4 regions of the Geodermatophilus bullaregiensis genome follow, and region 3 is predicted to be linked to each of the others. Evidence: predicted binding sites of a transcription regulator. Region 3 holds the regulator's gene; each other region holds the start of a gene.
The links. The regulator LexA, encoded in region 3, represses DNA repair genes until DNA is damaged. The targets are predictions, from matches to a motif close to TCGAACANNTGTTCGA.
Positions count from the first base shown of each region.

Region 1 (7,616 bases), 3.3 Mb from region 3:
GCAAAGAGGTCGACCCGGACCTCGTCATCCCCGACCCGGAGAAGAGCCTCGCGCAGGGCGCGGTGGCCCCGTGGGCCGGCTCGATGAGCAACGAGTACTTCCAGCGGCTGCTGTCCGGGCTGTCGGACATGCTCGGGTTCTCCATGGACACGCCGTGGCAGGACCTGCCGGCCAAGGTGCAGAAGGCCGTCCTGCACGGCTCGCCCGACCAGGTGCACGTCCGCTACAAGAACCGCTACGGCCGCGAGCGCAGCTACTACGCCGCGTTCGAGGGCGTGCTGCCCTTCCTCGAGCGCCGGCACGAGGACACCGACAGCGAGTACATGCGGGACAAGTACGAGGGCTACATGCGCGACGTGCCCTGCCCCGTGTGCCACGGCACCCGGCTCAAGCCGGAGATCCTCGCGGTCAAGCTCAACAACCGCTCGATCGCCGAGGTCACCGGCCTGTCGATCGGCGAGGCCTCCGAGTGGCTGGGCGCGCTGGAGCTGGGGGAGCGCGAGCGGGCGATCGCCGACCGCGTGCTCAAGGAGATCCAGGCCCGGCTGTCGTTCCTCGTCGACGTCGGCCTGGACTACCTCTCGCTCGACCGGCCGGCGGCGACGCTGGCCGGCGGCGAGGCGCAGCGCATCCGGCTGGCCACGCAGATCGGGTCGGGGCTGGTCGGCGTCCTCTACGTGCTCGACGAGCCGTCGATCGGGCTGCACCAGCGGGACAACACCCGGCTGATCGAGACCCTCGTGCGGCTGCGCGACATGGGCAACACGCTGATCGTCGTCGAGCACGACGAGGACACGATCAAGACCGCCGACTGGGTGGTGGACATCGGCCCGGGTGCCGGCGAGCACGGCGGTGAGGTCATCGTCAGCGGCACCGTCGAGGATCTGCTGGCGAGCGAGCGCTCGCTGACCGGCCAGTACCTGTCCGGCCGGAGAGAGATCACCGTGCCGAAGGTGCGGCGGCAGCCGCAGCCGGGCCGGGAGCTGGTGGTCAAGGGCGCCCGCGAGCACAACCTCAAGGGCGTCGACGTGACGTTCCCGCTGGGCTGCCTGGTCGGCGTCACCGGGGTGTCGGGGTCGGGCAAGTCCAGCCTGGTCAACGACATCCTCTACACGGTGCTGGCCAACCAGCTCAACCGCGCCCGGATGGTCCCGGGCCGGCACCGCACGGTCACCGGCCTGGAGCACCTGGACAAGGTCGTGCACGTCGACCAGTCGCCGATCGGCCGCACCCCGCGGTCCAACCCGGCCACCTACACCGGGGTCTGGGACCAGATCCGCAAGCTGTTCGCCCAGACGTCGGAGGCGAAGATCCGCGGCTACCAGCCGGGGCGCTTCTCGTTCAACGTCAAGGGCGGTCGCTGCGAGGCGTGCTCCGGCGACGGCACGATCAAGATCGAGATGAACTTCCTGCCGGACGTCTACGTCCCCTGCGAGGTGTGCAAGGGCAACCGGTTCAACCGGGAGACCCTCGAGGTGCACTACAAGGGCAAGACGGTGGCCGAGGTCCTCGACATGCCGATCGAGGAGGCCGCCGACTTCTTCGCGGCGATCCCGTCGATCGCGCGGTACCTGCGCACGCTGACCGACGTCGGCCTGGGCTACGTGCGGCTCGGCCAGCCGGCCACCACCCTCTCCGGCGGCGAGGCGCAGCGGGTGAAGCTGGCCAGCGAGCTGCAGAAGCGGTCCAACGGCCGCAGCGTGTACGTCCTCGACGAGCCGACCACCGGCCTGCACTTCGAGGACATCCGCAAGCTGCTGCTGGTGCTGCAGGGCTTGGTCGACAAGGGCAACTCGGTGATCGTCATCGAGCACAACCTCGACGTGATCAAGAGCGCCGACTGGCTGATCGACATGGGGCCCGAGGGCGGGTTCCGGGGCGGCACGGTCGTGGCCGAGGGGCCGCCGGAGTTCGTGGCGTCGGTCCCGGAGTCGCACACCGGCCGCTACCTCGTGCCGCTGCTCGACCCGGCGGCCGTCGAGTCCGCCGCGGCCGGCCCGAGGAAGCGGGCCACCCGCAAGCGCGCCAGCTGAACACCGCCTCGGCGCCGGTCCCGGGGGTCCCGGGGCCGGCGCCGAGCCGTGTCCGGGGGACGTCAGCGGCGCGGCCTGCGACGCAGCGCCAGCGCGGCGGCGACCACCACCGCAACCGCGACGGCGACGGCCGGCACCCAGCCCGGCAGCCCGCCCGCGCTCTCGGCGGACGCCGCGTCGGTCCCCGTCCCGGGGTCGGTGGCGGTGGTCGCGTCCCCGGCCGGGGTCGGCTCGGCAGCGTCGGAGACCGCTGCGGACGGCGGAGCCGACGTCGGGGGCATGTGGGCGACGGGCGCGGTGAGCGCGGCGCCGTCGTGCGCCACGGGCCCGGCCCCGACGGGCGCACCGTCGGGGCCGGACACGGTGACCTCACCGCCGAGGATGCTCGCGGTGGAGGTGAGCACGACCGCCTGCGGGGTGGTCGTCACGGTGCTGTCGGCGGCGGGCTCGGTGGCGCAGGCCTCCGCCGTCGAGGGGTGGGACCAGCGCCCCTGACCGTCCCGCGAGCCGCCCGCGCCGTCGTTCAGCAAGGCGGTGGGCTGGTCCCGGCGGTGAGGCCCGTGGGGGTGGTGACGGTCAGGGTGCCGTCGGGGGCGAGTTCGTGGGTCCAGCCGGGTGCCTGGTGCTTGCCGCGGTGGTGGCGGGTGCAGAAGCCGACGAGGTTGGCGGCGCAGGTGTCGCCGTGCGGCCAGGCGATCAGGTGGTCGAGCTCGCCGCCGTGGGGCACGGGGCGGCGGCAGCCGGGGAAGCGGCAGCGGCGGTCGCGGGCGCGGACGTGCCGGTCCAGCGCTGCCGCGGGCCGGTAGCCGTCGGTCGGTCCGGGGGTGCCCAGGCCGGGGCGGCCGGTGAGGTCGTGGTCGCAGGTCTCCGGCCGGCGTCGGCAGGCAGGTGCGCCGCAGGTGCCGGTGCGGCGCATCGCGGGCAGGTCGGTGAGGCAGAGCAGCGCGCCGCTGACCGCGGAGGTGAGGGCGATGCGGGGCCGGTCGGTCAGCCCGCCTCCGCCCGTGGCGCCCAGCAGGGCGGCCAGGGTGTCCCGCGCCTCGTCGGTGGCCGCGCGCAGGGCGCTCAGGGCGTCGGGTGCGGTGCTGACCCGCCCGCCGGCACTCGCCTGGAACGCCGCTTCGTCGGCGGCTGCGGCAGCCTCGGCGGTGCGCACCACCCGACGGGCGCGGCCGAGTGCCTGCTGGGCGGCGAGCACGGCGGTGCCGGCGTCGTCGACGGCCCGGTCAGCGCGCACCCACCAGCCCTCGGACACGTCACCGGCCGGTGCCGCCGGTGTCAAAGCGGGCTCGGAGGAGTCGGATGCTGGTTGGTCGCCGTCATCGCGGTCGTCGGTCGGTGGGCCACAGCAGCCCTCCGGCGGCCGGTCGTCGCACGGCTCGTCGTCGAACTCGCCGGCCAGGATGCGGTCCTCGAACTGCGCCGACCAGCGGGCGAGGTCCTCCTGCTCGGCCAGGAGAGCGCGCAGCTCCGCCGAGGCCGCCTCATCGGCGGCTGCCTCGTCGGCGACGATCGGGTCGGCGGCGGTCTCGTCGACGGCGGGGTCGTTGGCGGAAGACGCGTTGGTGGCGGTCCCATCGGCGCAAGGCGCGCCGGCGGCCCGGTCGGTGAGAGTGACCTGGCCACCGGACAGCGCGGCGAGCAGCGCCCGCACCATCTCCGCGGGCACGAGCTGCCCGTCGATCTCGCACGGTGCGTCCCCGCCCAGCAGCGCCCCGGCCGGCGCCAGCACGGTCAGCGTCACCTGCACCGGCGGCAGGGCGGACTCACCGGGGCGCAGCACCAGGTCCAGCAGGCAGTCGGCCATCCTCTGCCCCCGGGTGCGCCCATCGCGGGGCAGCGCGTCGGCGTAGGCACCCAACGCCTGGATCAGCGCCCGCGCCTCCGGCGTGGTCAGCAGCGCCGTCAGCACGCTCATGCCGTCCACCCGGTCCGGGCGCACCTCGATGCCGCGCCGGCGCACCGCCCGGGCCAGCTCGTCGGCCGCGTTCCGGGCGTTGCGGCGCAGCACCTCCCGCCGCGCCTCGTCGCTCAGCTGCGCCGGGGTGGTCACCCCGCGTGCGGCCACCCAGGTCAGCAGCACCCGCTCCACCTCCGCCCGCAGGCCGTCATCGGCGATGGGGGCGACCTTGTCCAGCAGGCACCCCAGGAGCCCGGGGTGCAGCAACCCGGCCTCCAGTGCATCGAGGGTGGCCGGCAGCCGGTGCACCAGCGTCAGGGACCGCTCCAGCAGCGCCTCGGCGGCCTGCTCGCTGATCGACAGCGCCACCGTCAGCTCCTGAGCCGCCCACTCGCTCACCGCCCGCAGCACCTCCGACCTCGAGGCCCACCGCTCGGCCGACATCGCCCCCGGCTCACCCGGAGCCCGGTCGGCCGACGCCGGCCGGGACACCGCGAACGCCGCCACCGCCCGCGCCTGGAGCGCGGTCTGCCGGGACACCTCCCGCCAGGCGGTCTTTACCGCCCCCAGCGGACCGGACGCCAGCCCGACCGGCGGTGCGCCCACCGGAGCGGTCAGCACGTCGTCCACGCATTCGATCATACGTTCGAACGCGGTGACGCGCACCACTCGGGCGAGGAATGCGCAGGTCAGGAGGGGTGCGCGACGGCCGAGCCGGGAGGTGCAGTGCCGTGCTCGGCTACGAGAGGGAGGAGGTCCCACGGGTCCGGTAGCACTGCGCGCACTGACCATCCCGGGGTTCGTCGTGCCGGCGGTGGACGAGCGGGTGGCGTCCGGCCTGCACCGCACCGACCCGCTGCGCGGCCGCAGGCGGTGCGTGGTCTCGGCCGTCGGCGCGGACGTGTCGTCCGCGGCGCTGGGACCCGGCCGTGCGGTCGACAGCGACCAGCGCCGGGTGAGCGAGCTGCTCCGGGAGGGCGAGACCGACGGCGCCCCGCCGCACACCCGGTTCGCTGCGATGCTGCCCCGGTGAGCCGGGCGAGCGAGGACTCCAACCGTCGCATGCTGCGGGCACGGGACGAGATGGACCGCTCCTACGCCGAACCGCTCGACGTCCCCACGCTGGCCCGGATCGCGCACGTGTCCGAGGCGCACTTCATCCGCACCTTCCGGGCGACCTTCGGCGAGACGCCGCACCGGTACCTGCAGCGCCGCCGGGTGGAGCGGGCGATGTGGCTGCTCCGCAGCACCGACCGGTCGGTGACCGACGTCTGCATGTCGGTCGGCTTCTCCAGTCTCGGCACCTTCAGCCGGGTGTTCGCCGAGGTCGTGGGGGAGCCGCCGAGCGCGTACCGCCGCCGCGGGCCGCTGGCGGCCGTGCCCAGCTGCTTCGGGATGCGGTGGCTGAGACCGAGCGAGCACAGCGCAGGAACGGAGAAGCCCGGCGAGGTCCCGGCGCCCTAGCGTCCGACGCGTGCTGAACACCATCTCGATCACGCAGATCTACGTCCTCGACCAGGACCGGGCGCTCGACTTCTACGTGGGCAAGCTCGGCTTCGAGGTCAAGACCGACCAGCAGTTCGGGCCGATGCGCTTCCTCACCGTCGCCCTGCCCTCCGACCCCGGCCACGCGGTGCTGCTGGAGCTGCCTGCCCCGCCCTCGGTCAGCCCGGAGCTGGCCGAGCAGGTGCGCGACCTGGTCACCCGGGGTGCCGGGGGCGGCCACCTGTTCTTCACCACGGACGACGCGCACAAGACCCACGCCGCGCTGCGGGAGAAGGGCGTGGACGTGCCCGAGGAACCGGTCGTGCAGCCCTACGGCATCGACTTCGGCTTCCGCGACCCGTTCGGCAACTCGATCCGCGTCGCCCAGATGACCCCGCAGCCCTCCACCTGATGCGCTCGGAGCCCGGCTCCCGGCCGCGCCGGCGCCGTCCCTGGAGGGGTACCTGCTTGAGCGGATACGGGGACGGGCCGTATCGTCCGCTGTGACGGACGTCACGCCGCCGTCGCGGTGTGGCGGGTGCCCGATGGAGGAGACGCCCATGAGCGCGCTCACGCCCGACTGCGACCCGGACCTGTCCACCTGTGGCTCACCCGTGGGCTCGACGCCGGGTGGGAGCGTGCGCTCCACGGTCGTCCTGCTCGCCCTGGTGACCGTCGCGGTGCTCGCCGTCACCGGCGACGCCGTGCCGGGTGCCGTCGCCTTCCTCGCGGGCGGCGTGGGTCTGGTCTCGGCACTGGTCCTGGGCGGCCGGGGCGTGCGCCTCACCCGCCGGGCCGTGAACGCCGCCGCCTCGTGGGCGCCCGAGGTGCGCCGGTCCCGCCCGGCGGGCTGACCCGCACCGCCACGACGACGGCACCCCGGGCTGCCGAGCCGGCCCGGGCGCGGCAGGCTGACCGCGCGACGACGCCGTCCGAGGAGGCCGCCCGATGACCAGCCCCGCACCCGTCACCTGGACCGACGCCGCCGACGGCGTCCGGCTGGCCGAGCGCCGCTGGCGTCCCGACGGTGAGGTGCGCGGGACCATCCAGCTGGTGCACGGGCTCTCCGAGCACGCCGGCCGCTACGAGCGGCTGGCCGCGGCGCTCACCGCCCGCGGCCTCGCCGTCGCCGCGCTCGACCACCGCGGGCACGGGCGCACCGCGGAGTCGACCGGACCCGGGGGCTTCGGGGAGGGCGCGACCAGCGACGCCGTCCTCGAGGACGTCCGCGAGCTGGGGGAGCGGCTGGCCGCCGAGCACCCCGGCGTGCCGCGGTTCCTGCTCGGCCACTCGCTCGGCTCCGCCGTGGCACTGGCCTCCGCCGAGCGCGACGGCGCGGTCCTGGCCGGCCTCGTGCTGTCCGGGCCGATCGGCGTCGCGCCGCACTTCGCCGAGGCCGTGCCGCAGCTGGAGGCCGCCGTCGCCGGCGGGATGGGGGACCAGCCGATGGACGCCCTCGGTGCCTTCAACGCGCCCTTCGAGCCGGCCCGCACCCCCTACGACTGGTTGAGCCGCGACGAGCAGGAGGTCGACGCCTACCTGGCCGACCCGCTGTGCGGCGACGACGTCCCGCCGACGTACGGCTACGGCGCCGGGATGTTCGCCCTGGTGACGCGGGCCGCGAGCCCCGAGGGCGTCGCCGGGCTGCCCGGCGGTCTGCCGGTCCTGCTGCTGTCCGGGCAGCGCGACCCGGTCGGCGGCGAGGACGCCGCCCAGGTGACCGCGCTGGCCGAGCTGCTGCGCGGGCGGGGGCTGCCGGTCGAGCAGCGGGTCTACCCCGACGCCCGCCACGAGGTGTTCAACGAGACCAACCGCGACGAGGTGACCGCCGACCTGCTGGCCTGGCTGGAGCAGCGGCTGGCCGGATGACGCGGGCGGCCCGGATGACGCCGGCGGGGGCGAACCACACCGGTGTCGTCCCCCCGACCTAACCTGTGAGCCATGCCCGACCCGTCCACGTACCGCCCCGCGGTCGGCAGCATCCCCGAGAGCCCCGGGGTCTACAGGTTCCGCGATCCCAACGGCCGCGTCATCTACGTGGGCAAGGCCAAGAGCCTGCGCCAGCGGCTGAACAGCTACTTCGCCGACGTCGCCGGCCTGCACCCGCGCACCCGCCAGATGGTGACGACGGCGGCGGGCGTCGAGTGGACCGTCGTCGGCACCGAGGTCGAGGCCCTCCAGCTCGAGTACAACTGGAT
Region 1 is NZ_JAFBCJ010000001.1:4,601,169-4,608,784, forward strand. It holds gene uvrA (excinuclease ABC subunit UvrA) at 1-2,033, shown strand, start outside; gene JOD57_RS22070 (copper resistance protein CopC) at 2,096-2,563, opposite strand; gene JOD57_RS22075 (HNH endonuclease signature motif containing protein) at 2,557-4,563, opposite strand; gene JOD57_RS22080 (DUF6191 domain-containing protein) at 4,739-4,966, shown strand; gene JOD57_RS22085 (helix-turn-helix domain-containing protein) at 4,963-5,397, shown strand; gene JOD57_RS22090 (VOC family protein) at 5,408-5,830, shown strand; gene JOD57_RS22095 (hypothetical protein) at 5,979-6,272, shown strand; gene JOD57_RS22100 (alpha/beta fold hydrolase) at 6,367-7,287, shown strand; gene uvrC (excinuclease ABC subunit UvrC) at 7,360-7,616, shown strand, end outside.
Region 1: a site for LexA is predicted at 4,568-4,583, ahead of JOD57_RS22075 (HNH endonuclease signature motif containing protein). Genes of this name have one in related genera too.

Region 2 (7,616 bases), 1.3 Mb from region 3:
TCGCGGCCTGGGGGACGGGGACGACCGCCGTCGTGTCGGCGCCGGTGGTCGAGCTGTCCTGCACCAGCGAGACGGTCGTGCCGGTGGCGGGGAACACGCCGTCGACGCGCAGGCCGGGGGTGACCCCGGCGGCGGCGAAGGCCGAGCCGTCGTCGATCTGGCGGCGCAGGTCCAGCAGCCCGTCCGTGGCGCTCAGGGTGGTGAAGGTGTCCTGGACCGACCGGTCGTGCGGGCCGCCCTGCACCCGCAGGCGGTACGTGGTGGACGGCGCGAGCTGCTCGGCCGGGTGCGCGTAGAGGGTGTTGGTCGACGGGTCCCAGACGACGCGGTCCACGCCGGTCCGCCAGCCGCCGTGCGCCTCCTGCACGCTGATCCGGCCGGCGACCTGCGCCGCGTCGACGGGCCCGCTGAACCGGATGGCGATGCGCGGGTCGAGGTCGAAGCCGTCGAGCTGGTTGAGCTGCTGGACGAGGCCGCAGGAGACGGGGGCGCCGCAGTCCTCGAGCGGCAGGTCCACCCGGCGGCCGGTCAGCTGGGCCGGGTCGGGGACGGTGAGGCTGTCGGAGGGGAAGACCGAGAGCGGCTCGGGCTTCTCCGGGTCGGCCAGCGCGGGTGAGGCGGTGACCGAGAGGGCGGCTGTGAGGGCCAGCGCACCGACGACCGAAGGGGCCGCCCGGTGCCAGCGTCGTTGCTGCACGTGGAACTCCAAGCTGTGGGGGACGCACCTTGGTAACCCACGGTGACCCGCATCACAAACCGGAGCTGTCACAGGGTGGGCCACCCGCCGGCGTTGCGTGCGCCGGCCCGCGCGGTCGGCGACACGGACGGTCGGCGGGCGGCGCGCCCGCCCGGCGACCGGACGGCGAGGGGCCCGGGACCGCGACGGTCCCGGGCCCCTCGCTGTGCGCGGCCGGTGGGCGTCGGACGGGTCAGTTGGCCATGTCGACGAAGCGGCTGTAGTGCCCCTGGAATGCCACGGTGACGTTCGCGGTCGGGCCGTTCCGGTGCTTCACGAGCATGATGTCCGCTTCACCTGCTCGCGGTGATTCCTTCTCGTACATGTCTTCCCGGTGGATCATCATGACCATGTCCGCGTCCTGTTCGATCGAACCCGATTCGCGGAGGTCGGAGAGCATCGGCTTCTTGTCCTGACGCTGCTCGGAACCACGGTTGAGCTGCGACATCGCGATGACCGGGACCTCGAGCTCCTTCGCCAGCAGCTTGAGCGCACGGGAGAACTCCGAGACCTCCTGCTGGCGGCTCTCGACGCGCTTTCCCGACGTCATGAGCTGGAGGTAGTCGATGACCACGAGCTTGAGGTCGTTGCGCTGCTTGAGCCGCCGCGCCTTCGCCCGGATCTCCATCATCGTCATGTTCGGCGAGTCGTCGATGTAGAGCGGCGCGTCGGCGACCTCGCCCATCCGGCGGGCCAGCTTCGACCAGTCCTCGTCCGACAGCGTGCCGGCGCGCATGTGGTGCAGCGGCACCTTCGCCTCGGCCGACAGCAGACGCATGGTGATCTCGTGCTTGCTCATCTCGAGCGAGAAGATGACGGCGGGCATGTGGTGCTTCACCGTGGCCGATCGCGCGATGTCCAATCCAAGGGTGCTCTTACCAACGCCAGGCCTCGCTGCGATCACCACCATTTGTCCCGCTTGGAGACCATTCGTCAGTTCATCGAGATCACGAATTCCCGTGGGGACGCCCCGGGCGGTGCCGCCGCGGGAGGCGATGGCGTCGAGCTCGTCCATCGTCGGCTGCAGGACGTCCTCGAGGCGCGAGTAGTCCTCGCTCATGCGCTTCTCGGTGACGTCGTAGATCTCCTGCTGCGCGCGGTCGACGATGTCGTCGACGTCGCCGCGCCCGCCGGCCGCGCCGTAGCCGAGCTGCACGACCCGGGTCCCGGCCTCGACCAGCCGCCGCAGCACCGCCTGCTCGGCGACGATCGCGGCGTAGTAGCCCGCGTTGGCCGCCGTCGGCGTGGAGGCGATCAGGGTGTGCAGGTAGACCGCGCCACCCATCTTCGACAGCTGGTCGGTGCGGTTGAGCTCGGCGGCGACGGTGATCGCGTCGGCCGGCTCACCGCGCCCGTAGAGGTCGAGGATGCAGTCGAAGATCACCTGGTGCGCCGGGCGGTAGAAGTCGGCGCCGTGCAGCACCTCCACGACGTCGGCGATCGCGTCCTTGCTCAGCAGCATGCCGCCGAGCACCGACTGCTCCGCCGCGACGTCCTGCGGCGGCTGCCGGTCGTACTCCGGCGCCGTCGCGGACGGTCGGCTGAAATCGTCGGCCACCGCCACGGGAAGCCCCTCCTTGTCTCCACCGGCGCACCCGCGGACAGACCCCGGCCGGTGGCCGGGGTCTGGTGGGGGAAGCACCAGGACTGCTGGCACGCACGCTCGAACGCGTGTTCGAGCACGAGGCTAGGTCGGGGTGCCGACGAAACCGCACCCGTGACCGCCGAGGAGGACGTTAGGAAGTGCAGCCGGGCCCGTCCAACACCGCTGTGGGGCGCGTTCTGCACAACTTGTGGACAAGTCGGTGGACACACGCGTGTCGACATGTGGAGACGGCGGGGGACGGGGCGCTCGCGTCGTCCCCGTCCCGCGGCTGACCAGCGCGAAGACCACCCACCGGGTGTGGACGGGAGAAAAGTGGCAGAACTCTCGGGATCGGGCCCCGGCGTGTCACGAACCGTGACCCACCGGCCCCGGCGGTCACACGTCCACAGGGCGGCGTCCCGGCGCACCTCGCGACCGGCCGGTGACGACCTGTGGCGGTCTCACGGGCCCGGAGACGCCGCGAGGGGCGCCGGACGGGTGTCCGACGCCCCTCGACGGGCAGGCGGCCCTCCTGCAGGGTCCCGCCGCGAGCGTGCGAGCGGTGGGGGGCAGGAGGGTCCTTCTTCAGCCCGCGACGACCTCGATCGGCAGCGAGGCGGTCACCTCGGGGTGCACCCGCACGGTGACGGTGTGCTGGCCCGTGGTCTTGATGCTGCTGGGCAGCTCGACCCGGCGGCGGTCGAGCTCCGGGCCACCGGCCGCGGTGACGGCGTTGACGACGTCGGCGGTGGTGACGCGGCCGAACAGGCGGCCACCCGCACCGGCACGCGCCGGCACGCGGACCGTCAGGCCGGTGAGGCGCCCGGCCACGGCCTGGGCCTCCTCGAGGGAGCGCACCTCGCGGGCGGCACGCGCCCGGCGCAGCGAGTCCACCTGCTTCTCGGCACCGCGGGTGGCGACGATGGCCAGGCCGCGGGGCAGGAGGTAGTTGCGGGCGTACCCGCCCTTGACCTCCACGGTGTCACCGGAGGACCCGAGACCGGTGACCTCCTGCGTCAGGATCAGCTTCTGGGTGCTCATGGTCAGCGCGCCGTCGAGGTGTAGGGCAGCAGGGCCATCTCACGGCTGTTCTTGACGGCCGTGGCGACGTCCCGCTGGTGCTGGCTGCAGTTGCCGCTCACGCGGCGGGCACGGATCTTGCCGCGGTCGGAGATGAACTTCCGCAGCAGCGTCGTGTCCTTGTAGTCGACGTAGGTCGCCTTGTCCTTGCAGAACTGGCAGACCTTCTTCTTGGGCTTGCGCACGGGGGGCTTGGGCACTGGGTTCTCCAGGAAGTGACGGAATGGAACCGGCCCCCCTGCAGGGGCCCACCGCGAGCTCGCGAGCGGTGGGGGGCAGGGGGGTCCTTACATCAGAAGGGCGGTTCGTCGGACGGGCCGGCGGGCGTCGACCAGGGGTCGCTGGCCCCGCCGCCGCTGCCACCACCGAAACCGCCGCCACCGCCGCCGCCGAAGCCGCCGCCACCACCCTCACCGCGGGAGGCCTTGGTGACCTTCGCGGTGGCGTAGCGCAGCGAGGGGCCGATCTCGTCGACCTCGAGCTCGACGACAGTGCGCTTCTCGCCCTCCTTGGTCTCGAACGAGCGCTGCTTGAGGCGCCCCGAGACGATGACCCGCGAGCCGCGGGTGAGGGACTCGGCGACGTTCTCCGCCGCCTGCCGCCACACGTTGCAGCGGAGGAACAGCGCCTCGCCGTCCTTCCACTCCTGCGACTGCCGGTCGAAGGTGCGCGGCGTCGAGGCGACCGTGAAGTTGGCGACCGCGGCCCCCGACGGCGTGAACCGCAGCTCCGGGTCGGAGGTCAGGTTGCCGATCACGGTGATGACGGTCTCGCCGGCCATGCTCAGTGGACCTCGGGCCGCATGAGCTTGGTGCGCAGGACCGCCTCGTTGAGGTTGAGCTGGCGGTCGAGCTCGGCGACCGCGGCGGGCTCGGCCTGGATGTCGACGATGGCGTAGATGCCCTCGACGTGCTTGTCGATCTCGTAGGCCAGGCGACGCCGGCCCCAGATCTCGGTCTTGACGGTGCCACCGCTGTTGGTGACGACGGTCAGGAACCGGTCGAGGGAGGGAGCGATCGTGCGCTCCTCCAGGTCGGGGTCGAGGATGACCATCAGTTCGTAGTGACGCACGGAGAACCCCACCTCCTCTGGTCTGTGGCGGCCGCAGGACGTCTGCAGCAGGAGGGTCGTACACGCGTCGCGCGCCCGGCCCGCCGGGACGGCGGACGAGACGCGCAGCCCGAGGCTACCAGCGCGGCCGCCGCCGCCCGCGGGCCGTCGCGGGTGCGGGCCGTCCGCCGCGGTGCCGACGTAGTGTCGCGGGGTGGCGACCCACCCGGTCGGCGTCCACGTCGGACCCGGCCTGACCGAGGACAACCAGCTCGACGCCGGCGGCCCGCTGGCCCGCGCGGCGGAGGTGGACGCCGACGGGGTGCAGGTCTTCCTCGGCGACCCGCAGGGCTGGAAGGTCCCGCCGCCGCGCCCCGACGCCGAGGCCCTGCTCGCCGCCGACGTCGCGGTCTTCGTGCACGCGCCCTACGTGCTCAACGTGGCCTCGACCAACAACCGCATCCGCATCCCCAGCCGCAAGGTGCTGGCCACCCACGCCCGCGCCTCGGCGGCCATCGGGGCGCGCGGCATGGTGGTCCACGGCGGGCACGTGCTGGCCAAGGACGACCCGGCCGCCGGGTTCGACAACTGGCGCAAGACCTTCGTCCGGCAGGCCGAGGACGGCGGCTTCCCGCTGCCGCTGCTCATCGAGAACACCGCCGGCGGCGACAACGCGATGGCCCGCGGCCTGGACGCCGTCGACCGCCTGTGGGAGGCCGTCGGCGAGTTCGGCGCCGGCTTCGTCCTCGACACCTGCCACGCCTGGGCGGCCGGCTGGGACCTCGCCACGGCGGTGGACGACGTCCGCCGGACCACCGGCCGGATCGACCTGGTGCACCTGAACAACAGCCGCGACCCGGCCGGCTCCGGCCGCGACCGGCACGCGCCGCTGGCCGCGGGGGAGATCCCGCTGGAGCTGCTGCTCGGGGTGGCCCGGGCCGCCGACTGCCCCGTCGTCCTGGAGACGCCGGGCGACGCCGCCGCGCACGCCGAGGAGGTCGCCCTGGTCCGCGAGGCGCTGAGCGGGGCGTAGCGGAATGACCTCCCTGCTACGCCTCGACGCGGCGTCGCAGGGTGACCGCGTCGCCGGCGCCGTCGAGCGGGCCGCCGGCGGGGTCGTCGACGCCGGGCCACGACGTGCGGACGACGTCGCCGTCGGGGCGCCACACGTCGCGCACGACCAGGCCCATCAGCACGAGGACGGCGAGGTCGCGCACGGTCACCGCGAGGAAGAACCACTCGGTGCCCACCCCCCGGTTGTCGGTGCCGAGGTACCAGAGCATCCGCACGACCCACAGCACCGCCTCGGTGGCCTGCCAGGCCAGCAGCGAGCGCCACCGCGGCCGGGCCAGGACCGCCAGCGGCAGCAGCCACAGCGAGTACTGCGGGCTCCACACCTTGGTCACCAGCAGGAACCCGGCCACCAGCAGGAAGGCGACCTGGGCCACCCGCGGTCGCACCGGCGCGGCGAGCACCAGCCAGCCCAGCGCCGCGAACACCAGCAGCACGCAGCCGGCGACCAGCGCGTTGAGCACCGTGGGCGTCTCGCCCTCGGCCAGCGGCCCGTCGAACAGCGTCCCGCCCGAGGCGGTGATCGCCATGTTCCACAGGGTGTCGGGATCGGCCGGCCGGCTGCTGTTGAGCCGGAAGAACAGCGACCAGTTCTCCGGCGCCAGCAGCGCCACCGGGACGTCGACCACGAGCCAGGCGACGCCGGCGGCGAGCGCCGCGCGCAGCCACACCCGCAGCCGGCCGGCCCGCAGGCACAGCAGGAACAGCGCCCCGAGCAGGATCGCCGGGAACAGCTTGGCCGCGGCGCCCAGCCCGAGCAGGACGCCGGCCAGCACCGGCCGCTCGCGCGCCCACGCCCACAGGCCGCACGCGGCCAGGGCGACGGCGAACAGGTCCCAGTTGGTGAAGGCGTGCACGAGCAGGAGCGGGGAGAGGCCGACCGCGGCCGCGTCCCACGGCCGGTGCCCGGAGGCGCCGAGGACGGCGCGGGTGGTGACCAGCGCGCACAGGCTCAGCAGCAGGCAGGTGGCCACGTAGTAGGCCTGCACCGGCGGCACCTGGGGGAGCAGCCCGGCCGCCGTCGCCAGGCTCCCGTAGGCGCTGCCGAGGGTGGCCGCCAGCGCCATGAAGGCGCCGGTGAGGACGGGGTACTCGACGGCCGAGTCGAGGTAGGGCAGCGCGCCGCCGTCGAGGCCGTGGATGCCGAACAGCGGGACGGTGTCGGAGTAGCAGAAGTGGGTGTACTGCACCGAGCCCGCCCAGTTGCCGTCCGAGCAGGGCGACTGCTTGAGCCAGGCCAGCGCCAGCACGGCCGTGGTGAACAGCAGGCACACGCGCAGGGGCGTCCAGAACAGCGCCCGCCCGGTCACCGCGTGCCGCCCCCAGGGCCCGCCCACGGCCTCGCTGGCCTGCGCGGCCACCGGGTCCGACCAGGTGGGCACCACCCGGTCGGGGCCGGGAGACCCCACCGGGCCGGGACCGCGGCCGGCCGCGGGAGCGGCGGGCTCCGGTCCCGGGAACGCCGCGGGCCCGTCCGCCGGCGGTGTCGCCGGGGCGGACGGGCCCGTGGGGGAGGAGCTCACCTGCGCCAGTGTGCCGGGCGGGTCAGCCGGCCGGCCGGCCGTCCGGTAGCGGGGCCGGCGCAGGTGCCGGCTCCGGCGCGGGTGCCGGGGCCGGGGCCGGTGCCGGGGCCGGTGCGCCGGCCTGGTCGCCGGTGTCCTCGACGTCAGGGGCCGGCACCGGGGCGGGCACCGGCTCCGGCACCGGCACGGGCGCCGGCTCCGGCGCGGGTGCCGGGGCCTCCGTGGTGGGCGGCGCCGGGGCCTCCGTGGTGGGCGGCGGTGCCTCCGTGGTCGGCTGCTGGGTCGGCTGCGACTGCGTCGTCGGCGCGGACGACGTCGTCGGCGCGGCCACGCCCTCGCCCGTGTCGCCCCGGATGCGCGGCGAGTTGGGCAGGTCCTCCTCGGGCGTGCCCTCGAGGACGGTGTCCATGAACTGCTGCCAGATGGCGCCCGGCAGGCCCGAGCCGTAGATGATCCCGCCGTCGGAGTTGACGATCGGGTCGCTGGGCGAGTCGTTGCCCATCCACACCGCGGTCGAGATCGACGGGGTGTAGCCGACCATCCAGGCGTCGGAGTTGTCCTCACCCTGCCC
Region 2 is NZ_JAFBCJ010000001.1:2,559,322-2,566,937, forward strand. It holds gene JOD57_RS12060 (Ig-like domain-containing protein) at 1-697, opposite strand, end outside; gene dnaB (replicative DNA helicase) at 930-2,300, opposite strand; gene rplI (50S ribosomal protein L9) at 2,907-3,362, opposite strand; gene rpsR (30S ribosomal protein S18) at 3,365-3,601, opposite strand; gene JOD57_RS12080 (single-stranded DNA-binding protein) at 3,694-4,182, opposite strand; gene rpsF (30S ribosomal protein S6) at 4,185-4,472, opposite strand; gene JOD57_RS12090 (deoxyribonuclease IV) at 4,666-5,484, shown strand; gene JOD57_RS12095 (glycosyltransferase family 87 protein) at 5,501-7,045, opposite strand; gene JOD57_RS12100 (transglycosylase domain-containing protein) at 7,068-7,616, opposite strand, start outside.
Region 2: a site for LexA is predicted at 2,400-2,415, ahead of dnaB (replicative DNA helicase). Genes of this name have one in related genera too.

Region 3 (7,616 bases):
GTGGCTGGACGGCTGACGCCCGGCTAGGGGTTGTCGGGGGTGTCGGCGCGGGTCTCCGGCTCGTCGGTCGGCGCCTCCGGCTTGTCGCCGGGGCCCACGTTCCCGGTGCCGCGCGGCTTGCCCGCCCCGGTGTCCTGGTCGGCGCCGCCGAAGGGGTTGCGCGGGACCTCGAGGCCCACGGGGTCGCGGCCCGGGTCGTCAGTAGCTTCGTCGCTGCTCGTGCTCACGGGTCCTCCTGGGGGATCGCTGCGGTCACCCCGGCCCTACCCGGTGGGCCCCCGGACGTGAACGCCGGGATGCGATCGCCGTCCAGCGGTGTTGTACGGCGCGTATGAGGACTGCACAGGTAAGTGAGATGACCGGGGACGGCGCACGTGCCACGCTGGACCCGATGACGACTGCACAGAACCGCGCCGTGCTCACGGACGCGCAGGACCGGGCCGAGCGAGCAGAGGGCACCCCGCGCCCCGCACCGGACGGTCAGTGGGACGACGACTCGACCGGCTCCTACGACCTCGAGGCCCGTGGCGCACTGCGCCGCGTGGCCGGGCTGTCGACCGAGCTCGCCGACATCAGCGAGGTCGAGTACCGGCAGCTGCGCCTCGAGCGGGTCGTGCTGGTCGGCGTCTGGACCGAGGGCACGCAGGCCGACGCCGACCGGTCGCTGGCCGAGCTCGCGGCCCTGGCCGAGACGGCCGGCTCCGAGGTGCTCGAGGCGGTCAGCCAGCGGCGCGACAAGCCCGACGCCGGCACCTACGTGGGCTCGGGCAAGGCGGGGGAGATCCGCGACATCGTGGCCGCCAGCGGTGCCGACACCGTGATCTGCGACGGCGAGCTGACCCCCGGCCAGCTCAACGCGCTGGAGAAGATCCTCAAGGTCAAGGTGGTCGACCGGACCGCGCTGATCCTCGACATCTTCGCCCAGCACGCCACCAGCCGGGAGGGCAAGGCCCAGGTCGAGCTCGCCCAGATGCAGTACATGCTGCCGCGGCTGCGCGGCTGGGGTGAGTCGCTGTCCCGGCAGGCCGGTGGCCGCGTCGCCGGTGGTGGCGGCATCGGTACCCGCGGTCCCGGTGAGACCAAGATCGAGACCGACCGGCGCCGCATCCGGTCGCGGGTGAGCAAGCTCCGCCGCGAGATCGCCGGCATGGCCACCGCCCGCGCCACGCAGCGCTCGGGCCGGGACCGCAACGCCGTCCCCAGCGTGGCGATCGCCGGGTACACCAACGCCGGCAAGTCCAGCCTGCTCAACCGGCTGACCGGCGCCGGCGTGCTGGTGGAGGACGCGCTGTTCGCCACCCTCGACCCGACGGTGCGCCGCGCGCAGTCGCCCGACGGCCGCGAGTACACCCTCACCGACACCGTCGGCTTCGTGCGGCACCTGCCGCACCAGCTGGTGGACGCGTTCCGGTCGACGCTCGAGGAGGTGGCCGGCGCGGACCTGCTGCTGCACGTCGTCGACGGCTCCGACCCCGACCCGCTCGGCCAGATCGACGCGGTGCACGTCGTCCTCCGGGAGATCGACGCGGCGGCGGTGTCCGAGCTGATCGTCGTCAACAAGGTCGACGCCATGACCGAGGACGACGTGCTGACACTGCGCCGCGCCCTGCCCGGCGCGGTGTGGGTCTCGGCCCGCACCGGTGAGGGCATCGAGACGCTGCGCGAGATCGTCGCCACCCGCCTGCCGCACCCGGACGTCGAGGTCGAGGTGCTCGTCCCCTACGACCGCGGTGACCTGGTGGCCCGCGTGCACCGGGACGGCGAGGTGCTCACCGAGCAGCACGAGGTGGCCGGCACCCGGCTGTCCGCCCGGGTCGACGGCGGCCTGGCCGCCGCGCTGGAGGCGTTCGCCGCACCCGTCGGCTGACCCGTCCCCTGCCCCCGCCGCCCGGGTGCCCGGCTCCCCGCCGGGCACCCGGGCGGCTCGCCGTCGGCCGCTCCGAGGTCACGGGCCGGTCACGGGCCGGTACCGTGACCGCGTGACCAGCGGCGTGGCGCGACGCCCGGCCGGCGCGCCGTCCGGCGACGAGCCGGGTGAGCACGCGGCCCCGTCCGGGCGCGTGGTGACGTCCGGCCGGCCGCCGTGGTGGCTGCTGCTGGGCGCCCTCCTCGTCGCCGTCGCCGTCACCGCCGACCTGCTCACCCGCGGCTACCTGGAGCGGGTGGACCTGCAGGTCTCCGAGGTGGTCAGCGGCTGGGACCTGCGGAACTCACCGGCCTACTGGCCGGTCTGGGTGGTCACCCAGATCGGGGGCCGCGGCACCATCCTGGCCGTGCTGGCCGTCCTGGTCGGCTGGTTGTGCGTTCGGCGGCGGACGCTGCTCCCGCTCGTGCGGGTCCTCGCCGCGCTGCTGCTGCTGACGGTCGTCGTCTACGCCGTCAAGTTCGGCACCGGGCGCACCGCACCGGCCTACCCCGGGTCGTTCTTCCACCGCGACGGGGCGTCCTACCCCTCCGGTCACGTGGCCAACGCCGTGCTCATGTGGGGCGTGGCCCGCTGGCAGGCGGTCGAGTACCGGCTCCGGCCCTGGTTGCAGCGCACCCTGTGGTGGCTCTCCGTCCTGGGGCCGGTGGCCACCGGTGTGGCCATGGTGTCGCTGGACTTCCACTGGGTCACCGACGCGGTGGTCGGCGCGGCCGTCGGACTGCTCCTGCTGGGCGTGGTTCGCGGACTCGACTCATCCGTGCTGTCACGCTGGGCACGTGTCCGAGCCGGCCGCCCACCGGCGCAGACCTGACGCGGGCGCCCGGTCCGTCCCCGGCCGGTGCGTCCGTGCGGTCGCCCTCGCCGGCGCCGCGCTCGGCCTGGCACTGGGAGCCGCGCCGCCCGCCGCCGCCGCCGAGGAGCCGGTCGCCCCGTCGACGCGCTGCCAGGTGACCGATCCGCGGCTGGCCGAGCTCTCCGGGCTGGTCGACGTCGGCGACCGCGTGCTGGCGATGGTCGACGGCGGCGACCAGGCGGCCGTGTACGTCCTCGACGGCGCCTGCCAGGTCGTCGACGTGGTCACCGCGCCGCTGGACCCCTACGACCCCGAGGACCTCGCCGTCGGTCCCGACGGCACCGTCTGGCTGGCCGACACCGGGGACAACAACGCCACCCGCGCCACTGTCGCGCTCCTCGCGCTGCGCCCCGACGGGACGACGGGGCTGTACCGGATGACCTTCCCCGACGGCCCGCACGACGCCGAGGCACTGCTGCTGGCGCCCGACGGCACGCCGTACGTGGTCACCAAGGAGGTGCTCGGCGCCAGTCACGTCTACCGGCCGGCGACGGCGCTGGTCGACGGCGGGACGGTCGGGCTGGCCGACGTCGGCACGGTGACCGTCACGCTCACCGGCACGCCCGGGGGCCCGGTGGGGCGCGCCGGCCAGCTGCTGGTGACCGGCGGGGCGGTCGCCCGTGACGGCAGCCGGCTCGCGCTGCGGACCTACACCGACGCCTACGTCTGGCCGCTGGCCGGCTCCGACGTCCCGGGCGCGCTGGCCGGCGAGCCGGTCCGCGTCGCCCTGCCGGCCGCGCCGCAGGGGGAGGCGGTCAGCTTCACCGCGGACGGCAGCGCCCTGCTCGTGGCCGGCGAGGGCGTCCCCGGCGACGTCACGCTGGTCCCCGTCCCCGCCACCACGGCACCGTCGTCTGCGGCGGCCCCCGCCGACCCGTCGCTGCCGGAGCTGCTCTCCGACGGCAGCAGCGGCGTCTCGCCGGTCACCGCCGGGCTGGTCGCCGCGGCCGTCGCGACCGCGCTGGTCTGGATCGGGGGGCGGCTGCTCCGGCGGCGCCCCGCGGCCGGCCCACCCCGGAACGGCTGACGGCCGCCCCGCAGGCGCGGGACGGCCGTCGGACCGGAGCGGCCGTGAGGGCGCCAGCGGTGGTCAGACGCGGCGCAGCACCGTGACGACCCGGCCGAGGACGGTCGCCTCGTCGCCCGGGATCGGCTCGTAGGCGGGGTTGTGCGGCAGCAGCCACACGTGCCCGTCGCGCCGCTTGTAGGTCTTCACCGTGGCCTCGCCGTCGAGCATGGCGGCGACGATCTCGCCGTTCTCCGCGGTGGGCTGCTGGCGCACGACCACCCAGTCGCCGTCGCAGATGGCCGCGTCGACCATCGAGTCGCCGGCGACGCGCAGCATGAACAGCGTGCCCTCGCCGACCAGCTCGCGGGGCAGCGGGAAGACGTCCTCCACCGCCTGCTCGGCGAGCACCGGGCCACCGGCGGCGATCCGGCCGACCAGCGGCACGTAGGTGGGTGCGCCGGCGTCGGCCGCGGCGGCCGGCGCCGCGGGTGCACCGGCCTCGCCGGGCGTCTCGCCGGGGAGCCGGACGTCGAGCGCGCGGGGGCGGTTGGGGTCGCGCCGCAACCAGCCCTTCTTCTGCAGCACCGAGAGCTGGTGGGCGACCGACGACGCGGAGGACAGGCCGACGGCCTCGCCGATCTCGCGCACCGAGGGCGGGTAGCCGCGCCGCTCGATCGAGTCGCGGATGACCTCGAGCACCCGGCGCTGCCGCTGGGTGAGACCGTCGCCGGCCTCCGTGCGGTCGGGGAAGGTGCGCACCGCGCCGGCCTGGTCGCCCGCGGCCGGGGTCTCCGTCGTCGCGCCGGCCTTCGCGCCGCGCCGGGTCGCCGTCCCACCGGTCCGCGTGCGCTGGCCGGTCCCGCTCGTGCCCGCCACGTCTCCTCCTCGCCGACTGTGCCGCCACAGCCCTCGTGTCCTGCCCCTCCGCCCGGGGTGCCCGGTCCGGCCGCCGTCCCGTGCGGGATCCGCAGCCGGCCGTGACCCCCACGACGTCCGGAGACGACGGCGGACGGGTGCTGATCGGACGGTAGCGCCTCGGCGCCGGTACTTCAAACGTGTGTTCGAAACCGCCGGGGACGTGTCGGGTCGCCCCTGTCGGAGGCGTGCGGTAGGAATCGCAGTGGCGTTCGGTCGAACACGTGTTCGACCAGGTGGGTCCGAGGAGGAGGAGGAGTGGTCATGGGGAGCGTGCGGCAGGACGTGCTGCAGTTCGACGCGACGGTCCAGGTCCCGTGGCGGCCGTTGCTCGGAGCGGGAGCCGGTGGGGGTGCGGCGGCTCCCGATCGCCCTGCGTGGCCGGTGGAGCGGGCTGCCCTGCCGGGCTCCGGTCCGCGGGTCGCGGCGCACCTGCGCCCGGTCCCCGACCGGCCGGCCACCGCCGAGGCGCGCACCGGCGGGGCCGGCGCCGGACCGTCCGCCGAGGCGCCGCGCACCCGCCGCGACCCGGCCCGCCCGAGTGGGCGCCCGCTGCGCTCCCGGACCACCGCGGGCGCGGTCCGCGGCGGGTGCGCGCCGGCGCCGTCCGCCGTGCGGCTGACCCGCCGGGGCCGCCGCCTGCTCACCGCGCTCGCCCTGGGCGCGGCGGTCGCCCTGGGCTCGTGGGTCTCGCCGTTGCTCCCCGGCGGCGACGGCGGGCTGCGGCTGGCGGGGGAGAGCAGCGTCGTGGTCGAGCCGGGTGACACGGTCTGGTCGATCGCGGGGGAGGTCACCGGCGACGGGCAGGACGTGCGGGTCGTGGTCGACGCCATCGAGGAGCTCAACGACCTCGAGGACTCGGTGGTCGTGCCCGGCCAGGTCCTCCAGCTGCCGTGAGCACGGGCGCGACCCGCGGGGGCGCACCCGGCGTGCACGCCGCGCCCCGGCCCCGTCCCGGCAGACTTGGACGAGGCTGCCGCGTCCGGTTCGTCAACCCTCCGGGCGAGGTCGCTCACGGACCGGAGCCGTTCCGGCGCATACGGTCGGGGGCGTGTCAGCAGCCGTGAACAGCCGGGCCGCAGTCGCCTTCCGCTCGCCGCAGGACGTCGAGGTCCTGGTGGACGGTGCCTGGGTCCCCGGTGCCATGCTGGGCTGGCGGCACGACGAGACCGGTGGCTGCCAGGCGCAGGTCCGGTGGCGCGACGGGGCCGACGGGGAGACGACCTGGGTCGACCTCGCGGCCGTGCGGCTGCCGGAGCGGCACCTCTCCCTCGCCTCCGCAGAGGCGCCGGCCGCACCGCCGGCGGCCCACACCGGCGGGCAGGGATCCGCGGCGCGACCCGACGCGACAGTGGTCATGACCGCCGTCACGCCGGCCCGCCGTGCCTTCCGCGCCGCCCGCCGCCACGGCGCCGACGGCACCGCCGAGCAGTCCGCCGTCGGCCCCGCCGGCGCCGGCCGGCACCGTGCGCCCGCCGACGCCGGCCGCCACCGCGCCCTCACCGCCGAGACGCCCGCGATCGCCCTCGGCGCACCGGCCCACACCCCCGCCGCTGCTGCCGACGCCGCCGGTGAGCCCGACCTGCTGACCCGCCCGATCCGCCTCGACGACCTGGCCTCACACCCGCGGCCCGGCCGTCCGGCCGTCCGCCCCTCCGTCTGAGCCGTCCGGTCCCGCGTCCCCGTCGGGCGCCCCTGGACCGCGCTCCGGGCCCCGGCGCGTCCTCCGAGCCTCCGTCACAGGGGACCCGTCGGCGTCGGTGCGACGGGCCTCCGGCCTCGGTCCGGTGCCCGTCCGGTCGCGCCCATACCCCTGCCCCGGCCCGTTCCGCACGCCGACACGCGCGGCGTCCCGGCGTGTCGTGTGACGGGTGGGAAGCGTGCTCGCGCCTGGTCACCAGTGGGTCACGACCGCGTCTCGGCGGAAGAGACACGCCCGCATCCGGCTTGCAGATGTAGTGGGGCCCGGCCTAGGGTCCCCCTACATCTAGTAGTTGCACCGCCGGGAGTTCTCCACAGGCCCGTCCTCAGGACCTCCCCCGGGCATCCACCGGATGTCCCCAGCGGGGTCCACAGACGGACGCCGGGGGGTGACCAGCGGCCGCCGGCACCAGCCGCCGGGACCGGGACACCGGTCACCGACGCCGGGCCGTCCGCGGAGGGAGGTGAACCGCAGTGCGCTGCCCGTTCTGCCACAACCCCGACAGCCGGGTGATCGACTCGCGCGAGGCCGACGAGGGGGCCACCACCCGCCGTCGCCGCTCGTGCCCGGCCTGCGGTCGCCGCTTCACCACCGTGGAGGAGGCGGTCCTCGCCGTCGTCAAGCGCAGTGGCGTCAGCGAGCCGTTCAACCGGGCCAAGGTCGTCGCCGGTGTCCGCCGGGCCTGCCAGGGCCGGCCGGTCGACGAGGACCAGCTGCAGCAGCTCGCCCAGCAGGTGGAGGACGCCATCCGCGCCAGCGGGGCGGCCGAGGTCCCCAGCCACGAGGTGGGGCTGGCCATCCTGCGGCCGCTGCGGGAGCTCGACGAGGTGGCCTACCTCCGCTTCGCCAGCGTCTACCGCGCCTTCACCTCGCTCGAGGACTTCGAGAAGGCGATCACCGAGCTGCGGGCCCGCCACCTCGCCGGCGGCACCCCGCCGCTGCCCGGGATGCAGCTCGACCCACCGGCGCCCCGGCGCCGCGGCGGCGGGCGCGCGCAGCCCGCGGCCGACCGCACGCCGTCCCCCTGACCGCCGTCCTCCGACCGACCGTCGTCCCGACCCGCCGGCACCCACGAAACGTCAGTACCGACCGATAGAACGGTCGCGGCTCTTCCCCAGCCGCCGACCACCACACGAGGGAGAGCTCCGTGACCGAGACCGAGGACCGCTTGACAGGCCGCACGCGTCGCGCCACCGCCAAGGCGCCGACC
Region 3 is NZ_JAFBCJ010000001.1:1,304,966-1,312,581, reverse strand. It holds gene dapF (diaminopimelate epimerase) at 1-16, shown strand, start outside; gene JOD57_RS06060 (hypothetical protein) at 24-227, opposite strand; gene hflX (GTPase HflX) at 392-1,867, shown strand; gene JOD57_RS06050 (phosphatase PAP2 family protein) at 1,980-2,738, shown strand; gene JOD57_RS06045 (hypothetical protein) at 2,704-3,807, shown strand; gene lexA (transcriptional repressor LexA) at 3,871-4,665, opposite strand; gene JOD57_RS06035 (LysM peptidoglycan-binding domain-containing protein) at 4,969-5,601, shown strand; gene JOD57_RS06030 (hypothetical protein) at 5,756-6,367, shown strand; gene nrdR (transcriptional regulator NrdR) at 6,880-7,434, shown strand; gene JOD57_RS06020 (vitamin B12-dependent ribonucleotide reductase) at 7,554-7,616, shown strand, end outside.

Region 4 (7,616 bases), 600 kb from region 3:
TGCCCGGCCACCGACCCGGCCAGCAGCACGTCGAGGGCCAGCAGCGACAGCGGGTGGGCCAGCGCGTCGGGCCAGACCCGCCCACCGGTCGCCGCCGCGCTCACCGCCCGCCCGGCCACTCCGGCCAGGTAGCCGGCCAGCCCGGCCCGGGAGCCGCGCAGCGCGGCCAGGGCCGGCACCACCCCGACGGCGGTCAGCACCGCGGCCGCGGCCACGCCGGCGGCCGGGGAGCCGCCGACCGAGGCCCACAGCGACTTGCCGTAGCCCGCGCGCATCGCCGCCCAGCCGTCGTACATCCGGCACTCGGCCAGCGCGGCGCCGGCGGCCGGGACCGCCCGGCCGCCCGACCGCTTCACCGCGCGGGCCAGGGCGACGTCCTCGACCACCTCGTCGCGCACCGCCGCGTGCCCGCGGGCGCGCAGGTACCCGCGGCGGGTCAGCGCGAGGAACTGGCCGTTGGCCGCGGTCAGCGACGGCCGCGGCGAGCGCTCGGCGGCCCGCAGCGGCAGCGTCGTCATCCACAGCCACGGCGACAGCGGCTGCACCAGCCGCTCGGCGAGGGTGCCGGCCACCGGACGCGGCCACGGCGAGACCAGGTCGAGGCCGTGCGCGTCGAGCAGCCACACCGCCGCGGCCACGGCGTCGGGGGTCAGGCGGACGTCGGCGTCGACGAAGACCAGGACGCCGTCCTCGGTCATCGTCCGCGCGCCCACCCAGCAGGCGTGCGGCTTGCCCAGCCAGCCCGCCGGCGGGGGAGGGGCGGTCACCAGCCGCACCCGCGGGTCCTCGACCGAGCCGACGACGTCGGCGGTGCCGTCGGTGGAGCCGTCGTCGACGACGACCACCCGCAGGCGCGGCACGCCGCGCGAGGCCAGGACCGCGGCCAGGCAGCCGCCGACCTGCGCCTCCTCGTCGCGCACCGGGACGACGACGGTGACCGGCCGGGTCACCTCCGGCGGGTCGGCCGGGGGACGGCGCAGCAGTCGGGCGTTGACCGCGGCGTGCGCGGCGCCGGCGACGGCCAGCCCGGTCAGACCCCGGAGCAGGACCCGCGGCGCCGGACCGCTCACGGACGGCGGGCCTGCACGGCCAGCGTGACCAGCACCGGTACCGACAGGGCCGCACCCCAGGCCGCCGAGCCGGGCAGGTCCAGCCACAGCGCGTGCGCCAGCGCACCGCCGGGCACCATCCACGCGATCACCAGCAGCGGGGCGGCCACGGCGGCCCCGGAGCCGGCGCGCGGACCGCCGGGCAGCGCGGTGCGCGCGACGGCGAGGTCGAGCAGCGACATGAGCACCAGGCCGGCCAGCAGCCAGCCGCCGAGGTTGGTCAGCGGCACGGTGTCGATGCCCGGCAGGCCCGGCTGCGGCTGCGCCCAGGTCCAGTAGCCGGCCTGCACCAGCTGCGGGTCGAGGACGACGTCCCAGCCGGCGAACACCGCGGCGGCCACGACGACCCGCGCGGCCCGCTGCCGGCCGGGCCGGACCCGGCGGGTGAGCACCACGGCCAGGACCCGGCTCGGCCACGCCATCATCAGCCAGGCCAGCGGCACGAGGAACGGGACGCGCAGCAGCGTGGGGCCGAGCGCGTCGCTGTAGGTGTAGGGGCCGTAGGGGACGCCGGTGGCCGTCCCCACCGCCTCGAAGGCCACCGCGGCGACGACGACCAGCCCGAGGACCGCGGCCGCGGTGCGGGCGCCGTGCGCGGCCGCCGCGGAGGTCACCGAGACCGCCGAGCCCACCAGCACGATCGTCCAGGACACCGCGTCGCGGGCGGCGCCGTCGGTGAGGGGGTAGGCGATCGCGGCGAGGACGAGCAGCACGGCCAGCGCGAGCGGGAGCCGGGCCCACGCCGGGGCGCCGGCCCGCCGGAGGTGCGCCGTCGCGGCGCTCACCGGGCGCGGGCCGTGCGCACCAGCCGCCCGACCGTGCCCTGCACGCGGGCCCGGGCGCGGGGGAGCCGGCCGCGGTCGGCCAGCACCACGCGCGCCGCCGTCCGGCCGGAGTTGCCCGAGACCCCGCCGCCGGGGTGGGTGGAGGCGCCGGCCAGGTACAGCCCGCCCAGGCCGGGGACGCGGTAGCCCGACAGCGCCGGCGTCGGCCGGAACGCGAACATGCTGGCCAGGCCCATCTCCACGTGCATGACGTTGCCGCGCAGCAGCGACAGCTCCCGCTCCAGCAGCAGCGGGGTCTGCACGTAGAGCTGCCGCACCGAGCCGGCGAAGCCGGGCGCGAACCGGTCGACCGCCGCGACCAGCCGCTGCGCCTCGGTCTCGGCGAGGGCGTCCCAGTCCCCGCCGTCGGCGAGGGCGTAGGGGTACCACTGCCCCCAGACGGTGACCACGTGCTGCCCGGGCGGGGCGAGGGTGTCGTCGCTCGCGGAGAAGGACATCGCCAGCGGCACCGGCTCGCGCGGCAGCCGGCCGGCCAGCCAGTCGCCGTGCGCGGCGGCCAGCTGCGCCCGGTCGGTGCACAGCAGCTGCAGCCCCTGCGCGGAGACCGCCGGGTCGACGCCGGGATAGGCGGGCAGCGCGTCGGTGAGCGCCCGCAGCACCAGCCCGAACCCGTTGCCGACCGGCGGCGCGGCGTCGGCCAGCGCCGCCGGGGCGTGCTCGCCGGCGAGGTCGCGGGTGGCCAGCACGTGGCAGGCGGCCACGACCACCGGGGCGTGCACCCGCCGTCCCGACGTCGTCTCCACGCCGGTCACCCGGCCGCCGTCGACGAGCAACCGCGCGGCGCCGTCGCCGAGGGTCACCCGGCCGCCGTCGGACTCCAGCCGGGCGCGCAGCGCCGCCGTCAGACCGCCCGAGCCGCCCACCGGGTGGCCCGGCGGGACGTCGTGCAGCAGCGCCACCCAGGCGACCATCGCCGCGGTGCCCGGCTCGGACATCGGCGGGCCGGACTGCGCGCCGAACCAGGCCAGCGCCGCCTTGAGCCGCTCGCTGGTGAACCAGCGGTCGAGCAGCGCGTCGCCGGAGCCGAGGAAGTCGACGGCGAGGTCGCCGCCGGGCGTGCGCGGGGCGTCGCCGGTGGGCGCGCCGAGCGGCCAGAACGCGCGGACCAGGCCCAGCGGGGTGGGCCGGCGGCCGAAGGAGTCGACGACGGCGCGGCTGCGGGGGCCCCACACGCCGACGAAGCGGCGGTAGGCGGCGGCGTCGTCCTCGCCGCAGGCGGCGGCGATCGAGGCGCAGGTGGCGTCGAGGTCGACGGAGAGGACCAGCGGCCGGCCGTCCGGGCCGGGGTCGCCGGGGACCGGCGCGGGGGCGAACCCCCACGGGTCGCAGTCGAGGTAGCGCAGCCCGTGGACGGCGAGGTCGAGCTCCTCGACGACGCCGCTGTGCCGGACGATGACGTGGGCGCTGGAGCCGCGGTCCACGCGGACGCCGGGCCAGCGCTCGACGGTCGACACCGCGCCGCCGAGCACCTCGTCGCGCTCGACCACCTCGACCGAGAGCCCCGCGCGGGCGAGGTAGCAGGCGGCGACCAGCCCGTTGTGGCCCGCGCCGACGACGACGGCGTCGACGCCGCGGTCGGGCTCCGGCACGCCGGTCAGGACGCGCTCGCGCGCAGCGGGAGCCGGGCGCCGAGGATGGCGAACGGGCGGGCGTCGCCGGGGAAGTGGTGGCCGCGGGCGAGGTCGACGAACCCGTCGGCGTGGTACAGCCGGAAGGCCTTGGTGTCGGCGTCGGGCGTGGACAGCAGCGCCGCCGGGGCGGGGACGCCCTCGACCAGCGCGTGCAGCAGCCGGCGGCCCAGGCCGCGGCTCTGCGCCTGGGGGTGCACGTGCAGCTCGCACACCTCGAAGGCGCCGGGCAGCCAGCGCTTGGCGGTGCGCCGGTCCAGCGCGGCGCGCACCTGGTCGTGCCACCACTGGCCGGGGGCGATGAGGTAGCCGTAGCCGAACCCGACCAGCTGCTCGCCGTCGGGGGTGGCGGCGAAGGCGCCGACGGCCCGGAACCCGGGGCGCTCGGTGTGCTGGACGGCGTAGCCGTAGCGGCCGGCCACCACCGAGGCGTCGTAGCCCATCGCCTCGCCGTAGATGGACAGCGCCTCGTGCATGTGGTCGCGCAACCACCCGACGGGGAGCTCGGTCACCCGCGTCGCGGGTGTCGTGCCGGTCACGGTTCCCTCCTCGCTCACGGACCCACCGCCGCGGGGTCCGGGGTGGTCGTGGTGCTCGCGGTCCGCGCCGGCCCGTCGCCGACCTCCGCGGCGGTACCGGCGGTCAGCCGCAGCAGCTCGTCGTAGCTGGTGGGGAAGACCGCGGACGGGTGCCCGGCCGCGGCCCAGACGCGCTCGTGGCGGGCCAGCTCGACGTCGACCAGCGTGCCGATGGGCGCGGGGTGGCCGAGGGGGGCCACCCCGCCGATGGGCTGGCCGGTGTGCGCGCGGACGAAGTCGGCCGAGGCGCGGTCGACGCGGAGGACGCCCAGCAGCGCGGCGACCTTCCCGACGTCGACCCGGTGCGCGCCGCTGGTGAGCACCAGCAGCGGCGCGCCGCCGACGTCGAAGACCAGGCTGTTGGCGATCGCCCCGACCGGGACGCCGAGCGCGGCGGCGGCCTCGGCGGCGGTGTGCGCGCCGGACGGGAGCTCGTGGACCCGCCCGACGGCGCCGGCCCCGGCGAGGAGGTCGGCGAACGCGGCCACCCGGGGGTGGGTGGGGCGGCTCATGGGGTCGATCCTGCCACCGCTGTCGGTGCCTCGCCGTACCGTCCGGCGCGCACGGAGGGGGAGGGAGCGGGTGGTCCTCCTCCCGGGCGGGTCCGGCTTGACGCGATCGGCGGGGTCGGGTGTACTCGACCTGTTCGAACAGGCGTTCGAACGGCCGGCCACCGCTCCCGGGACCTTCCCCGCCCGGGCGGAGGCCGGCCGATCAGGAGCACGGGGTGGGGAGTCGGGCATGAGCCGGGTGCTGGGTGAGGTCGGCGAGCGGGTCGGCGAGGAGGTGCGGGTCGAGCGGGGTCCGCTCGGTCCCGCGCAGTTCTGGCGCGGGCAGTGGCGCTACGTCGTCGGTGAGCTGCTCGACTCGTGGGTGGAGACCGCGCCCTGGTGGCAGCGGCCCGCCGACACCCCCGGCGGCGCCTCGGCCGACCTGGTCGCCCCCCGCGAGGTGTTCCGGGTCGAGGCGGTGCGGGCCGGGCGCTCGCGGATGAGTTTCGCCGGGGTCTACGACCTGTGCTGGGACGCCGCCGACAACCGGTGGTCGCTCGTGCGGGTGCACGACTGATGGGCGCCGCGCACGCCATGGCCGACCAGCTGCCCCTGCCCCCGCCGCTGCCGGCGGCCGCGGCCCAGCTGCTCGACCAGGCCACCCGGGCGCTGGGCGAGGCCGCCCGCGCCACCGACGCGCGGGAGCGCTACGCCACCGCCCACCTGGGTGCGCTCCGGGCGGCCGCGGCGGTGCTCGCCGCCCGCACCCGGCCGGAGAGCGGCCGCCGCCGGCCGCGCAGCGCCTGGGTGCTGCTCGAGCAGGTCGCCCCGGAGCTGGGGGAGTGGGCCACCTTCTTCGCCGCCGGTGCCGCCAAGCGCGCCGCGGCCGAGGCCGGGCTGTCCCGCGCGGTCACCGAGCGCGAGGCCGACGACCTGGTCCGCGACGTCGGCTCCTTCCTCGCCGTGGTCGAGGACCTGCTCGGCCGCACCCCCGAGCCGGCTCCGCGTCCGCGGGTGGTCGGCGGCACCGCCCACCGTCCCGTCCGCGGGCGGTGACCGGCGACCCCTTCGTCCACCTGCACGTCGCCTCCGGGTACTCCCTGCGGTACGGGGCCAACCACCCCGCCGACCTGGTGGCGCGCGCCGCCGAGCACGGCATGACGGCGCTGGCGCTGACCGACCGGGACGGCCTCTACGGTGCGGTGAAGTTCGCGCTCGCCTGCCGGTCGGCGGGGCTGCGGCCGTTGTTCGGAGTCGACCTCGCGGTCGTCCCCGCGGTGGACACCGCCGTGCCGCCGGCCCGGGCGCAGGTGCTGGGCGACGACGACGAGCTGTCCGCGCGCAGGGCGGCGCGCCAGCGCGCAGGTGAGCAGGGCGCGGGCGGACGGGGTGACGCGGGGCGGGCGACCCCTGCCCGGCGCAGCCCGGTGCGCGGTGGGGCCGGCGTGGACCCGCGGCTGCCGCGGGTCACCTTCCTCGCCCGCGACGGCGCCGGCTGGCGCTCGCTGTGCCGGCTGACCAGCGCCACGCACCTGCGCGGCACCCGCGGGGAGCCGGTCGCCTCGCTGGCGATGGCCGCCGAGCACACCCCGGGCCTGGTCGCCGTGCTGGGGCCGGACTCGCCGGTGGGCCGGGCGCTGGCCGCTGGGCGGGCCGACGTCGCCTCCGCCCGGCTGTCGGCCTGGCGCTCGGTGTTCGGTCCCGGCTCGCTGGTGGTCGAGCTGGTGCACCACCGCGGCCGGGGCGACCGCTCCCGCGCGCAGCGGCTGATGCGCTTCGCCGCCGAGGAGGGCGTGCCGGTGGTGCTCACCAACGCCGTCCGGTACGTCGACGCCCTCGACGCGCCGACCGCCGACGTCCTCGACGCCTCCCGGCGGCTGGTCGCCCTCGACTCCCGGCACGTCGACCGGCGCACCGCGGAGGGGTACCTGAAGTCGGGCAAGGAGATGGCCGAGGTCGCCGAGGACCTCGCCGGCCCGGACCGCGACGCGGCGCTGCGGCTGCTCGAGCGCACCGCCCGGCTGGCCGAGCAGTGCGCCGTCGACGTCGCCGGCGACCTCGGCGTGGGGTCGGTCCGCTATCCCGAGCTCGACGTCGTCACCGCGCCCGGCGAGCGGGGGACGAGCCCGTCCCAGGTGCTGCGCGCCCGCTGCGAGGCGGGGCTGGGCCGGCGGGGGGTGGCGCCCACCGGCGAGGTCACCCGGCGGCTGGACGACGAGCTCGCCGTCATCGACGCCCTCGGCTACCCGTCCTACTTCCTCACCGTCGCCGACGTGGTCGACCTCATCAGGGGCCTGCGGGTCCGCGCCGCGGCCCGGGGGTCGGGCGCGGGCAGCCTGGTCACCTACCTGCTCGGCATCTCCGACGTCGACCCGATCCGCTACGGCCTGCTGATGGAGCGGTTTCTCTCCCCGCTGCGCCACCAGCTGCCCGACGTCGACATCGACGTGGAGTCCGCCCGGCGGATGGAGGTCTACGACGCGGTCATCGACCGCTTCGGCGCCCACCGGGTCAGCTGCATCTCGATGATGGACACCTACCGGGTCCGGCACGCCATCCGCGACGTCGGCGCCGCGCTCGGGCTGCCGCCGGCCGAGGTCGACGCCGTCGCCAAGGCCTTCCCGCACATCCGGGCCAACCAGGTGCACGCCGCGCTGCGCGACCTGCCGGAGCTGCGGGCCAGCCGGCTCGGCTCGCGCCGCGGCGGCGGCACCGGCGACCTCGACCTGCTCTTCGACCTCGTCGCCCGGCTCGACGGCCTGCCCCGGCACATCGCGCTGCACCCGTGCGGCGTGCTGCTGTCGGACGCGACGCTGCTCGACCGCACGCCGGTGGAGAGCAGCTACCTCGGCTACCCGATGAGCCAGTTCGACAAGGACGACGTCGAGGAGCTCGGGCTGCTCAAGCTCGACCTGCTGGGCATCCGCATGCAGTCGGCGATCGCGCACGCCCTCGACGAGGTGGC
Region 4 is NZ_JAFBCJ010000001.1:705,389-713,004, reverse strand. It holds gene JOD57_RS03260 (glycosyltransferase family 2 protein) at 1-1,070, opposite strand, end outside; gene JOD57_RS03255 (carotenoid biosynthesis protein) at 1,067-1,894, opposite strand; gene JOD57_RS03250 (phytoene desaturase family protein) at 1,891-3,543, opposite strand; gene JOD57_RS03245 (GNAT family N-acetyltransferase) at 3,549-4,121, opposite strand; gene JOD57_RS03240 (YbaK/EbsC family protein) at 4,136-4,672, opposite strand; gene JOD57_RS03235 (DUF6504 family protein) at 4,902-5,228, shown strand; gene JOD57_RS03230 (SAV_6107 family HEPN domain-containing protein) at 5,228-5,707, shown strand; gene JOD57_RS03225 (DNA polymerase III subunit alpha) at 5,704-7,616, shown strand, end outside.
Region 4: a site for LexA is predicted at 4,807-4,822, ahead of JOD57_RS03235 (DUF6504 family protein). Genes of this name have one in related genera too.